One region of the Rubrobacter tropicus genome, then DNA from elsewhere that is predicted to be linked to it. Evidence: riboswitches for the same ligand, from Rfam matches in the RefSeq annotation. Region 1 holds a riboswitch; each other region holds the start of a gene.
The links. A riboswitch is a leader RNA that binds a small molecule or an ion and turns the genes downstream of it on or off. The one in region 1 is predicted to bind cyclic di-GMP.

Region 1 (3,273 bases):
ACTCGGACCACGAGCTTAGTCTCGGCGAGGTCGGAAAAGTCGGGGTCGCCATAGACTCCCTCCTCGATATGCGCGACCTCTTCGACGGGATACCCCTCGCCGAGGTCTCGACCTCCATGACAATAAACGCCACGGCCTCGACCCTGCTGCTCCTCTACTCGCTCGTCGCCGAAGAACAGGGCGCGAGGCCCGAGCAGGTAACCGGCACCACCCAGAACGACGTCCTGAAGGAGTACCTGGCGCGCGGGACGTACATCTACCCGCCGGCTCCTTCCATGAGGATCACGACCGACATGTTCGCGTACTGCGCGAAGGAGCTTCCGCGCTGGAACACGATCTCGATCTCCGGCTACCACATCCGCGAGGCGGGATCCACGGCCGTCCAGGAGCTCGCCTTCACCCTCTCCAACGCCATCGCCTACGTCGAGGCGGCGACCAAAGCGGGGCTCGAAGTCGACGAGTTCGCCCCGCGGCTCTCGTTCTTCTTCAACGCCCACAACGACCTCTTTCAGGAAGTCGCCAAGTACCGGGCGGCGAGGAGGATGTGGGCCAGGATCATGCGCGACCGCTTCGGCGCGACCGACGAGAGGAGCCTGAAGCTCCGCTTCCACACGCAGACCGCAGGCTCCTCGCTCACCGCCCAGCAGGCCGAGAACAACATAGTGCGAACGACGGTTCAGGCACTCTCGGCCGTGCTCGGCGGCACCCAGAGCCTTCACACCAACGCCTTCGATGAAGCGCTCGCCCTGCCGACCGAGCGGAGCGCCCGCATAGCGCTCAGAACCCAGCAGATCCTGGCCAACGAGGGCGGCCTCACCGACACCGCGGACCCCCTGGCCGGCTCGTACTTCGTCGAGTCGCTGACCGACGCCGTGGAGGAGGAAGCCTGGGAGTACATCGGCCGGATCGACGAGATGGGCGGTTCGGTCAAGGCCATAGAAGAGCGTTTCATGCAGGCGGAGATCGAAGACGCGGCCTTCCGCTACCAGCGCGAGGTGGAGAAGGGGGAGCGAATCATAGTCGGCGTGAACCGCCACGCCGGCGACGAGGACCCGGAGATGGACCTCCACACCGTGGACGAGTCGATCCGCGATACCCAATCCGCCCGCCTCGCCGAACTCAAGGAGGCCCGCGACAACGCCGCCGTGGACCGCGCGCTCGCGCGACTGAAGGCGGCGGCCGAGGGCGACGAGAACCTCCTCTATCCTATGCGGGAAGCATTGTCAGAGCTCGCCACCCTCGGCGAAGTCTCCGACACTTTACGCGGGATCTTCGGCCAATATAAACCCTGAAGCGGTTTGCAAGGAGGTCGAACCTCCTTGCAGGGCGATCGGCTTTCAGCTCTCAGCTCTCAGCAAGAGCAAAAAGCCGACCGCGCGGATCGCGGTGGCATTGCCACCGCGATCCGCCTTAGAGGCCTTTCCGATAGAATCGTACACAACGTGGAGCCCTTCACGTTTGCCGGGGTGCCCGCCGGGTAAACTGGCAAGGCTTACGAAAAAGGCAAACCCGTCGCGAGGCGGGGACGCAAAGCCACGGGCCTCTTGCTGAGAGGGCGCCGGGTCGCCGAAGGAGGGTTCAATGTCTTTGATCCGTAGAACAAGCTTGTTGGCCGGGGCTTCCACGGCCGCGCTTCTTGTGTTTATTAGCCTTCAAGGGGCTACCCAGGAGGCCATGACCCAGCCCGTTCGGGAGGAGGATCCTACCTACCAGGAGGGTTCCGCCCGGCAGTTCGCGCCGGGTGAGATCATCGTCGGCCTCGAACAGCCGGCCTCCCAGGCGGACCTCCGCGACCTGAACCGGGAGACGGGGGCCACTATCGAAGAAGACCTTCCTCGCAGCGATGTGAACGTCGTGGACCTGCCGCGCGACCTGACCGTGAACGAGGCGGTGCGGGCCTACGAAAACTCTCCCGACGTCGCTTACGCCGAGCCGAACTTCAAGCTCCAGCCGGCCGCGGTCCCGAACGATCCCCAGTTCAACAACCTTTGGGGCCTCAACAACACCGGGCAGACCGGCGGGACTTCCGACGCCGACGTGGACGCGCCGGAGGTGTGGAACACGGCCACGGGCAGCCAGGACACCGTCGTTGCCGTGATCGACGAGGGCATAGACACGAACCACCAGGACCTCAGGGGCAACCTGTGGACGAACACCGGCGAGATAGCCGGTAACAACGTCGACGACGACGGCAACGGTTACGTGGACGACGTCAACGGTTACGACTTCGCCAACGACGACGCGAGCGTCTACGACCCCGACCCCATAACCGGCAACGGCGACGAGCACGGCACGCACGTCGCGGGCACCATAGCCGCCACCGGCAACAACGGGGTCGGGATCACGGGCGTCAACTGGCGGGCGCAGGTCGCCTCCCTCAAGTTCCTCGGCGCGAACGGTGGCTACACCTCCGATGCCGTAGAGGCCATCAACTACGCGGTCGCCGAGGGCATGGACATCTCCAACAACTCCTGGGGCGGCGGTGGCTACAGCCAGGCGCTGCGCGACGCCATCGCCAGGGCCGACGCCGCGGGACACATCTTCATAGCCGCGGCCGGCAACGGTGGCTCCGACGGGGTCGGCGACAACAACGACGCCACGCCGCACTATCCCTCCAACTACGAAGTCCCGAACGTCGTCTCCGTGGCCGCCACCGACGACACCGACGCCCTCGCTTCGTTCTCCAACTTTGGGGCGACCAGCGTGGACCTTGCGGCGCCCGGCGTCGGTATCCTGAGCACGCTGCCGGGCAACAGCTACGGCAGGTACAGCGGCACCTCGATGGCGACACCCCACGTCGCCGGCGTCGCGGCGCTCATCAAGAGCCGGGAGCCCGGCCTGGACGACGCCCAGATCAAGGCCCAGCTCCTGCAGTACGTCGACAACAAGGCGAGCCTCCAGGGCAAGGTCGCGACGAACGGCAGGATCAACGCCCTGCGCTCGGTGACGGAGAACGCGGACACGACGAAGCCGACCGTAACGGAGAAGCGCCCGGTGCCTGCTAGCAGCATCCGGGACCGCACGCCCAAGATCACGGCGACCGTCAAGGACAACAAGACCGATCTCCAGAAGGGCAACATACAGCTCTACGTAGATGGTTCGGCGCGGGGCGGGTTCACCTACTACGCGGGTGTGGACCGGCTCATCTACACTACCCCGACGCTCTCTTACGGCAACCACAGCGTCAGGATCGTCGCCAAGGACACGGCCGGCAACACCACCTCCTCCAGCTGGGGCTTCAAGGTAGTCAGGTAAGACCGGCCGGGGCCAAAC
Region 2 (3,273 bases), 1.6 Mb from region 1:
GGTCGACGCCCTCACCGTCTCGGTGTACTCGCGCTGCTCCGCGTCGAGCGGCGTGTCCAGGAGGAGCTCGGTCATGCCTATGACGCCGTTCATGGGGGTGCGAATCTCGTGGGACATGTTCGCCAGAAACTCGCTCTTGGCCTTGTTGGCCGCCTCGGCCTCGTTTCTGGCCACCTTCAGCTCGTCGATGACGGCTTCTAGCTGCGAGGTACGTTCCTCGACCCGTTCTTCGAGTCCCTCGTTGAGGTGGCGGATCTCCGCCGCGGCCCGCTCGTTGTTGCGCATGAGGCCCATCATGCGGAACAGCACCAGCAAAAAAAGCACGACCGAGCCCCCCGCGATCACGGGCACGCTCAGCGGCGCCCCCCGCGCCGCCTGGACCGCGAGCAGCCCGGGGGCCGTCAGGGAGGCCGCCGCGAGTAGCGCGAGGCGTCGACGCGTGAGCCTGGTCTCGGGATCCGGCGCGACGCCGTCGGAGAGATCCACCATCGACGGGTGCAACGCGGCGGTACCCAGAAAAACCAGGAAGAGCATCTCGAGGGCGTCGACCGGGGTTCCGGTTTCGTAGGTGCCCGCCAGCGTCGACACGGTGTAGGCGGCGTCGAAAGCCAGCGTGCACGACACACCCGCGACCAGCGGGTAGTAGGCGAACGGGCGTTCGCCGGAGACGAGCAACATCCGCACCACGAAGGCGAGCAGCAGAACGTCCATGAGCGGGTAGGTCACGGAGACGAGTTGCTCGAGCCGGGTGAGCGACTGGTCCTCGAAGAACGGCCGCATCAAGAAGACCCACGCGATAACCCCCACGCCCACGGCGACGATTATGGGATCGATGACGCTGGCCCTGTCGCGAACGAACCTGCGCTGCTGGAAAAGCAGCAGGGCGCCGGCCGCGCAAGGGTAGCTGGCGATGAGCAACGCGTCGGCCAGGGAAGGAAACGGGGTCCTCCCCAGGGTGACCTCGTAGTAGACGAACGTCACGATGCCGAGGACGAAGAACAGCGTGCCGAGGGTGAAGAGGTACCAGGGCAGCGGACGCTTCGGCCGGTGCATGAGGATGCCGGCCACGAACGCCCCCAGCGCCGCCAGGTTGAAGAGCGGGCGGAGGGTGTCCTGCGCGGCCGGTGACGGGAGGAAAAAGTACGCGACCGTCGCGAGAGCGCCCACGATCAGGTAGACGAGCCACGCCCGCGACCGCCCCCCCTCACTCTTCCACGCGCTGATCATGCTTGAGTCGGGCGCCCTTCGGCTCCGAGAAAGAAGGACGGCATAGACTCTATCTCTCCTTCGGCGGCCCGGCTGCCTCCCCGTGAGTGAGGTCCGTGGCTTTGTGCCCCCGCCTCGCGGCGGGTTTACCTTTTCCAGGACGCCCGACATTGTACATCGTGGCCGGGGGTCGCGCCGTGCGACACGCGGGTGTTTGTGGCGACATGGGGTCATGGTACGCCAAGTAGCTTGGTTCGCACGGTAAGTGGCCGGTTACGTGAACGCGGCAAGCATCCTCCCGAAAGGCTCGTGCTATTCTTCATGCGAAAGGCCGCGCGTGCGGGAAGCGGGGGCCGCTTGCTGTACGCCGCGGCAGCGCTCGCGTGACGCGGACAAACTATCCTGGAGGGGGAACATGGTGCTGCACAAAGGCGGCCGTCAAGAGGTGCCCGACGACCTCCGCCCGCCCTTTCCCGACGACGAGGTCGAGCCCGACACCCTGATAGATCTGCTCGTGCACAGGGCGTCGCACCAGGCCAGGGACCAAGCTTTCATGTTCCTGGAGGATGGGGAATCCGCGGGGGACTTCGTGGATTACGCGGGTTTGGACGGGCGGGCCCGGGACGTGGCCGCGAGGCTGCAAGCTCTGGGGGTCGAGACCGGGGAGCGTGTCCTCCTGTTCTACCCCCCTGGCCTTGACTACGCCGCCGCGTTCCTCGGTTGCCTGTACGCCGGGGTGGTGGCCGTGCCCGCCTACCCGCCGCGGCTCAACCGCCCCATATCCAGGCTGCGCTCCATCGCCACGGACTCGGGCGCGACCGTGGCGCTTGCCCCCTCTCCCGTCCTGTCCAACCTGGAGAAGCGGCTCGCGCACGCCCCGGAGATGAGGTCGCTGCGTTGGCTGTCCACCGACGACGGCGAAGACCGGGCCGAAGCGTGGCGCCGGCCCGAGGTGGACGCCGATACGCTTGCTTTTCTGCAGTACACGTCGGGTTCTACTTCCTCGCCCAAAGGAGTAATGGTCACCCACGGCAACCTGCTGCACAACCTGGCCCTGATCTACCACGGTTTCGGGCACTCGGCGGGCAGCCACATGGTGAGTTGGCTGCCCCCCTACCACGATATGGGGCTGATCGTCGGGATACTGCAGCCGCTCTACGGGGGCTTCCCGGCCACCCTCATGCCGCCCGCCTCCTTTATGCAGCGACCCCTTGGCTGGCTGCGGGCCATCTCCCGTACGGGGGCCGACAGCGCCGGCGCGCCCAACTTTGCCTACGACCTCTGCGCCCGTGTGATCACCCCCGAAGAGCGGGCGACCCTGGACCTCAGCGGCTGGAAGTTGGCCTTCAGCGGGGCCGAGCCCATCCGGCGGGAGACCCTGGAGCGGTTCGCGGAGGCCTTCGCGCCCTGCGGTTTTCGATGGGAGGCGTTCTACCCGGCCTACGGCCTCGCGGAGGCGACCGTGTTCGTGTCGGGGGGAAGGAGGCAAGATCCGCCCGTGGTGCTCCCCCTCGAAGGGGCTGAGCTCGAGCGGGATCGGGTGGCCGTCGCCGCGTCGGATGGAGGCCAGCGTTCGATCGTGGGCTGCGGGCGCGCTCCGGCCGACCAGGAGATCGTCGTGGTCGATCCCAAAACCCTGACCGTCTGCCCGCCCGACCGCGTGGGAGAGGTGTGGGTGTCGGGTCCCAGCGTCGCCCAAGGGTACTGGGGGCGGCCCGAGGAGACGAAGGACACGTTCGGGGCTTACCTGGCGGATACGGGCGAAGGGACCTTCTTGCGGACCGGCGACCTGGGGTTCTTGCACCACGGGGAGCTCTTCATCACGGGGCGGCTCAACGACCTCATCATCGTCCGTGGACGCAACCACTACCCGCAAGACATAGAGCTTACGGCGGAGCAGAGCCACGCGGCCCTCCGTCCGGACTGCAGCGCCGCTTTCTCCGTGGACATCGACGGGGACGAGCGCCTGGTGATCGTCCACGAGCTGGAACGCAGCCACGTGAAGAACGTGGATGCCGACGAGGTGGCCGCGGCCGTGCGCAGCGCGGTGGCGGATCTTCACGAGTT
Region 3 (3,273 bases), 1.3 Mb from region 1:
CGTGGGTTCGGGCATCTTGACCTACGCGATCCTGCGTCGCAGGTAGCAGATAACGTAACAAGCGGGGGACGGACCACCAACAGGTCCGTCCCCCATTTGGCCGGGGAAGAGCCTGCACCTCCCCGGTCTTTTTTGTAGCATTTCAGCTAGTCGGCACGCTTCGGCTTTACGGCCTCCGCTTTCGGCATCTCAGCCGCTTAGATCTTCCCGCACTCGGGTAACGTGTCGCCCCTTGTCTTGAACGCTTGTAAGAGTAATTGTCTGATGCCCATAGACCGGGAGTTCGAACCGGGTCGGTCGCAGTAACCTCTCCTGACAGGTTGCCCGGACGTTACTCGTTTACATGCCGGCAGCCCTTATCGTTGGGCCGACGCGGAGGTCCGCGGCGCGGCTCGTCGGCCACGCAAGCCCCGGTTAACAAAACTTAACGTTACTATAATCCGGGATCGGGCCGATCCTGCGAGGGGTGGGCCGGAGGTTACGGCACGTTCCCGGTCATTTTCCCTGGTCCCGGCCTGGCGCTCTGGGTAGACCACTGTCGCCACCGAGTCCGACGGCGGGCGCTTCTAAAGCGGGTTGCGGTGGTATTGAACCACCGCAACCCGCGCTATCGGCTATCGGCTATCGGCTATCGGCTATCGGCTATCGGCCGTCAGCCATCGGCCAAAGAAAAGGCAGCCGAAAGCTGATCGCTGAAAGCTGACGGCGATTGCAGGGAGGTCCAACCTCCCTGCAATCTGCTCTAGTAACCCTTCGCGGCGTAGTGGGCGTTCTCGTCCTCGTAGGAGCGCACGTAGTTGCCGCCGCCGGTGCCGGACCCCGAGTAGTAGTCGAAGTACTGGTGGGCCGTGTAGCGGACGTTGGGTATGCTGGTGGGGATCCAGGGTCCGTTGGGGTGGTGGTCCACGCACTCGTCCACGCTGGCCCTGTAGGTGGTGACGGCGATCGTGGTCCTGTCTCCGCGCCCGCGGATATCGGAGACGACGGAGCGGGTGATCGCCTCCCACGTCTGGCCCTGGGTCTTTCCGCGGGCCGGGACGATGCCCTTCTTGCCGTTGGGCTCGTTCATCAGGTCGTACACGATGACCGTCGGGTCCGAGCCGAACTGGGCGGAGAGCCTTTTCCACAGGTCCCTGAAGTGGCCCACCGTGCAGCGGGGGGAGTTGAGGGCCTGTTTGCCGGTGCCGTCGTGGCCGCCGATGGCCGCCGTCCAGTAGCCGCCGTAGTTGTGGCAGTCGAGCACGACCTTGAGGCCCGCCGCCCCGGCGTTGCGGACCGAGCGCTTCAGCCGCGCGAGCTCGGCCGTCTTCAGGCCGCCCCCGAGCACCGGCTGCAGGCGCTCCCACCGGAACCCGATCCTGACGATCCCCACCCCCTCGGAGCGCAGGTATCCGAAGGAGTTCATCCCGCCGTTGACCGCCGGGTCCGAGGGGGTGGGGTTGACGGTCGGGTACCAGTAATCTTCGCCGTAGACGCCTGGTGCCCTGTTGGAGTGGGTGCCCTCTTCCCACCGCTGCCCGCCCGAGAAGTTGACGCCGCGCCACGCCCCTGGCACGTCCAGGTGCCGCTTCACGAGCGCGGCCTGGTAGCCGGGTTTTGCGACGGCTATGGGGTTGGGGCCGCCCGCCCCCTCGCCCACGCTCATCCACAGGGAGGCGAAGTAGCCGCCGTCGTGGGTATCGTTGTAGCGCTCCGAGCACTCCTGCGCGGTCACCCACAGGCCCTTCGCGTCGGCGTGGGAGTACCACGCCTCGCCCAGTCGGGCCCACCGCTCCTCGTCGGGGGCGAACTCTTCGCGGCTCCTAGTCGTGTTCTGCGGGAAGCCGACCTCGCCTATGTAGCCCCGGGCACCCCGTAGCCAGGAGGTGAAGATCTTGAGCTCGTCGAGGGCCAGGTGGGTGACCGCATCCTGATACCCACCATGCTCCGGGTCTCCCGTGTGCGCCCGCGAGGGACCGCCGCCAACGACGCCCAGGGCGGTCGTCCCCGCCCCCGCAAGCGCCAGCCGCCTGATAAATCCCCTGCGGCTCAGGGTTCCGACGGCAGGCACCCTCGAAGAATCGCCAACGGACCGCACCTATTCCCCCCTCTTCTGTTCGGTGGCCCGGCCGCCTATCCGCGGATAGGCCCGTGGCTTTGCCTGCCCGCCTCACGACGGGGTCGCCCTTGCGCAGCAGGAGGCAAATGTATACATGTGAACAAGGGGTGTCAAGACGGCGAGGTTTGTCCGAGATGGACGAAGCGCCAGGTCAGCGAAGCGGCCCGTGGGACCGAGAAGGTCTGGCGAAAGCACCCGTTGCAGTAGGGAGCCCCCGGCGGTCCACCGGGGGCTCTTCCCGCTGCCGTGTCCTGCCCGCAAGACGGGGCATTCTTGGAGTGAGCCGCCCAGGACTCGAACCTGGAACCTAAAGATTAAGAGTCTTTTGCTCTGCCAATTGAGCTAGCGGCCCGTGCGCGGGGATTATAGCATCGCCGATCGGGATGGCCAGGGTCGAAGGTTAAGTTTTGTTGTCGAGGCTTGCGCGGACCCTGGCCGTGTGTTTATAATCTTTGTATCATCCTAGCGGTTCTTCTACGGGCCGCTAAGGGCCGGAAAAGGGGCTTCCCTTCTGTGAACGCCGGCCCTTTTTTTATGAGCTGGTCAGCAGTTCAGCCTGTCAGCATTTCAGCCGGTCAGCACGCCGCCTTCGGCGGCTCTCAGCGCTTCAGCCGGACCAGAAATCCTCTGCTCGCCCGGGTGGTGCCAGAGCAACCTCTGAAATGCTGAGATGCCGAAAGCGGAGGCCGCAAGGCCGGAGCGTGCTGACAGGCTGAAACGCTGTTTATCCGACTTCCCTTGCGATGGTGAAGAGCTCTTCGGCGTGGCGTTTCACCGAGGTCGCGAGGTTTTCGGTCGCGGTGGCTATGGTTACGCGGCGGAGGGGGGCGTGGAAGCGGGTAAGGTCGTCCCCGGACATGCCGGAGAGGCTTCGCCAGCCGACGGGGTTGCGTTCGCCGGGGAGGGGGAGGTGGCGGATCAGGCGCAGGTCGACGGAGAAGTCCTGGCGCCTGGGGAGGTCTATGAGGATGTCGAAGGGGCCGGCGACGCCCTTGCGGTAGCGGGTGAGGTAGCGGGACCAGGCCTCCTCGACCCGGCGTCGCCAGGAGGCGTCGTCGCGGAGGCGTATCAGGGGGTCGTAGCCCGGATGGCGCTCGTCGAACTGCAGGGCGAGGTGGTAGGGCTTTCGCTCGGCGAGGCGGTTCATCAGGACCGACGTGGAGCTCTCGGCCTCG

Region 2: it holds a riboswitch for cyclic di-GMP, as region 1 does, so the genes downstream of both, GBA63_RS01525 (response regulator) here and GBA63_RS09625 (S8 family peptidase) in region 1, are expected to answer to the same signal.
Region 3: it holds a riboswitch for cyclic di-GMP, as region 1 does, so the genes downstream of both, GBA63_RS03185 (glycoside hydrolase family 5 protein) here and GBA63_RS09625 (S8 family peptidase) in region 1, are expected to answer to the same signal.

The regions. Positions count from the first base shown of each region.
Region 1 covers NZ_CP045119.1:1,935,008-1,938,280, forward strand. Annotated here, with positions in the region: gene GBA63_RS09620 (acyl-CoA mutase large subunit family protein) at 1-1,292, shown strand, start outside; cyclic di-GMP riboswitch class I at 1,493-1,571, shown strand; gene GBA63_RS09625 (S8 family peptidase) at 1,675-3,255, shown strand.
Region 2 covers NZ_CP045119.1:340,837-344,109, forward strand. Annotated here, with positions in the region: gene GBA63_RS01525 (response regulator) at 1-1,227, opposite strand, end outside; cyclic di-GMP riboswitch class I at 1,287-1,367, opposite strand; gene GBA63_RS01530 (aminotransferase class I/II-fold pyridoxal phosphate-dependent enzyme) at 1,622-3,273, shown strand, end outside.
Region 3 covers NZ_CP045119.1:682,353-685,625, forward strand. Annotated here, with positions in the region: gene GBA63_RS03180 (hypothetical protein) at 1-46, shown strand, start outside; gene GBA63_RS03185 (glycoside hydrolase family 5 protein) at 743-2,077, opposite strand; cyclic di-GMP riboswitch class I at 2,096-2,175, opposite strand; tRNA gene GBA63_RS03190 (tRNA-Lys) at 2,378-2,450, opposite strand; gene GBA63_RS03195 (HD domain-containing protein) at 2,823-3,273, opposite strand, start outside.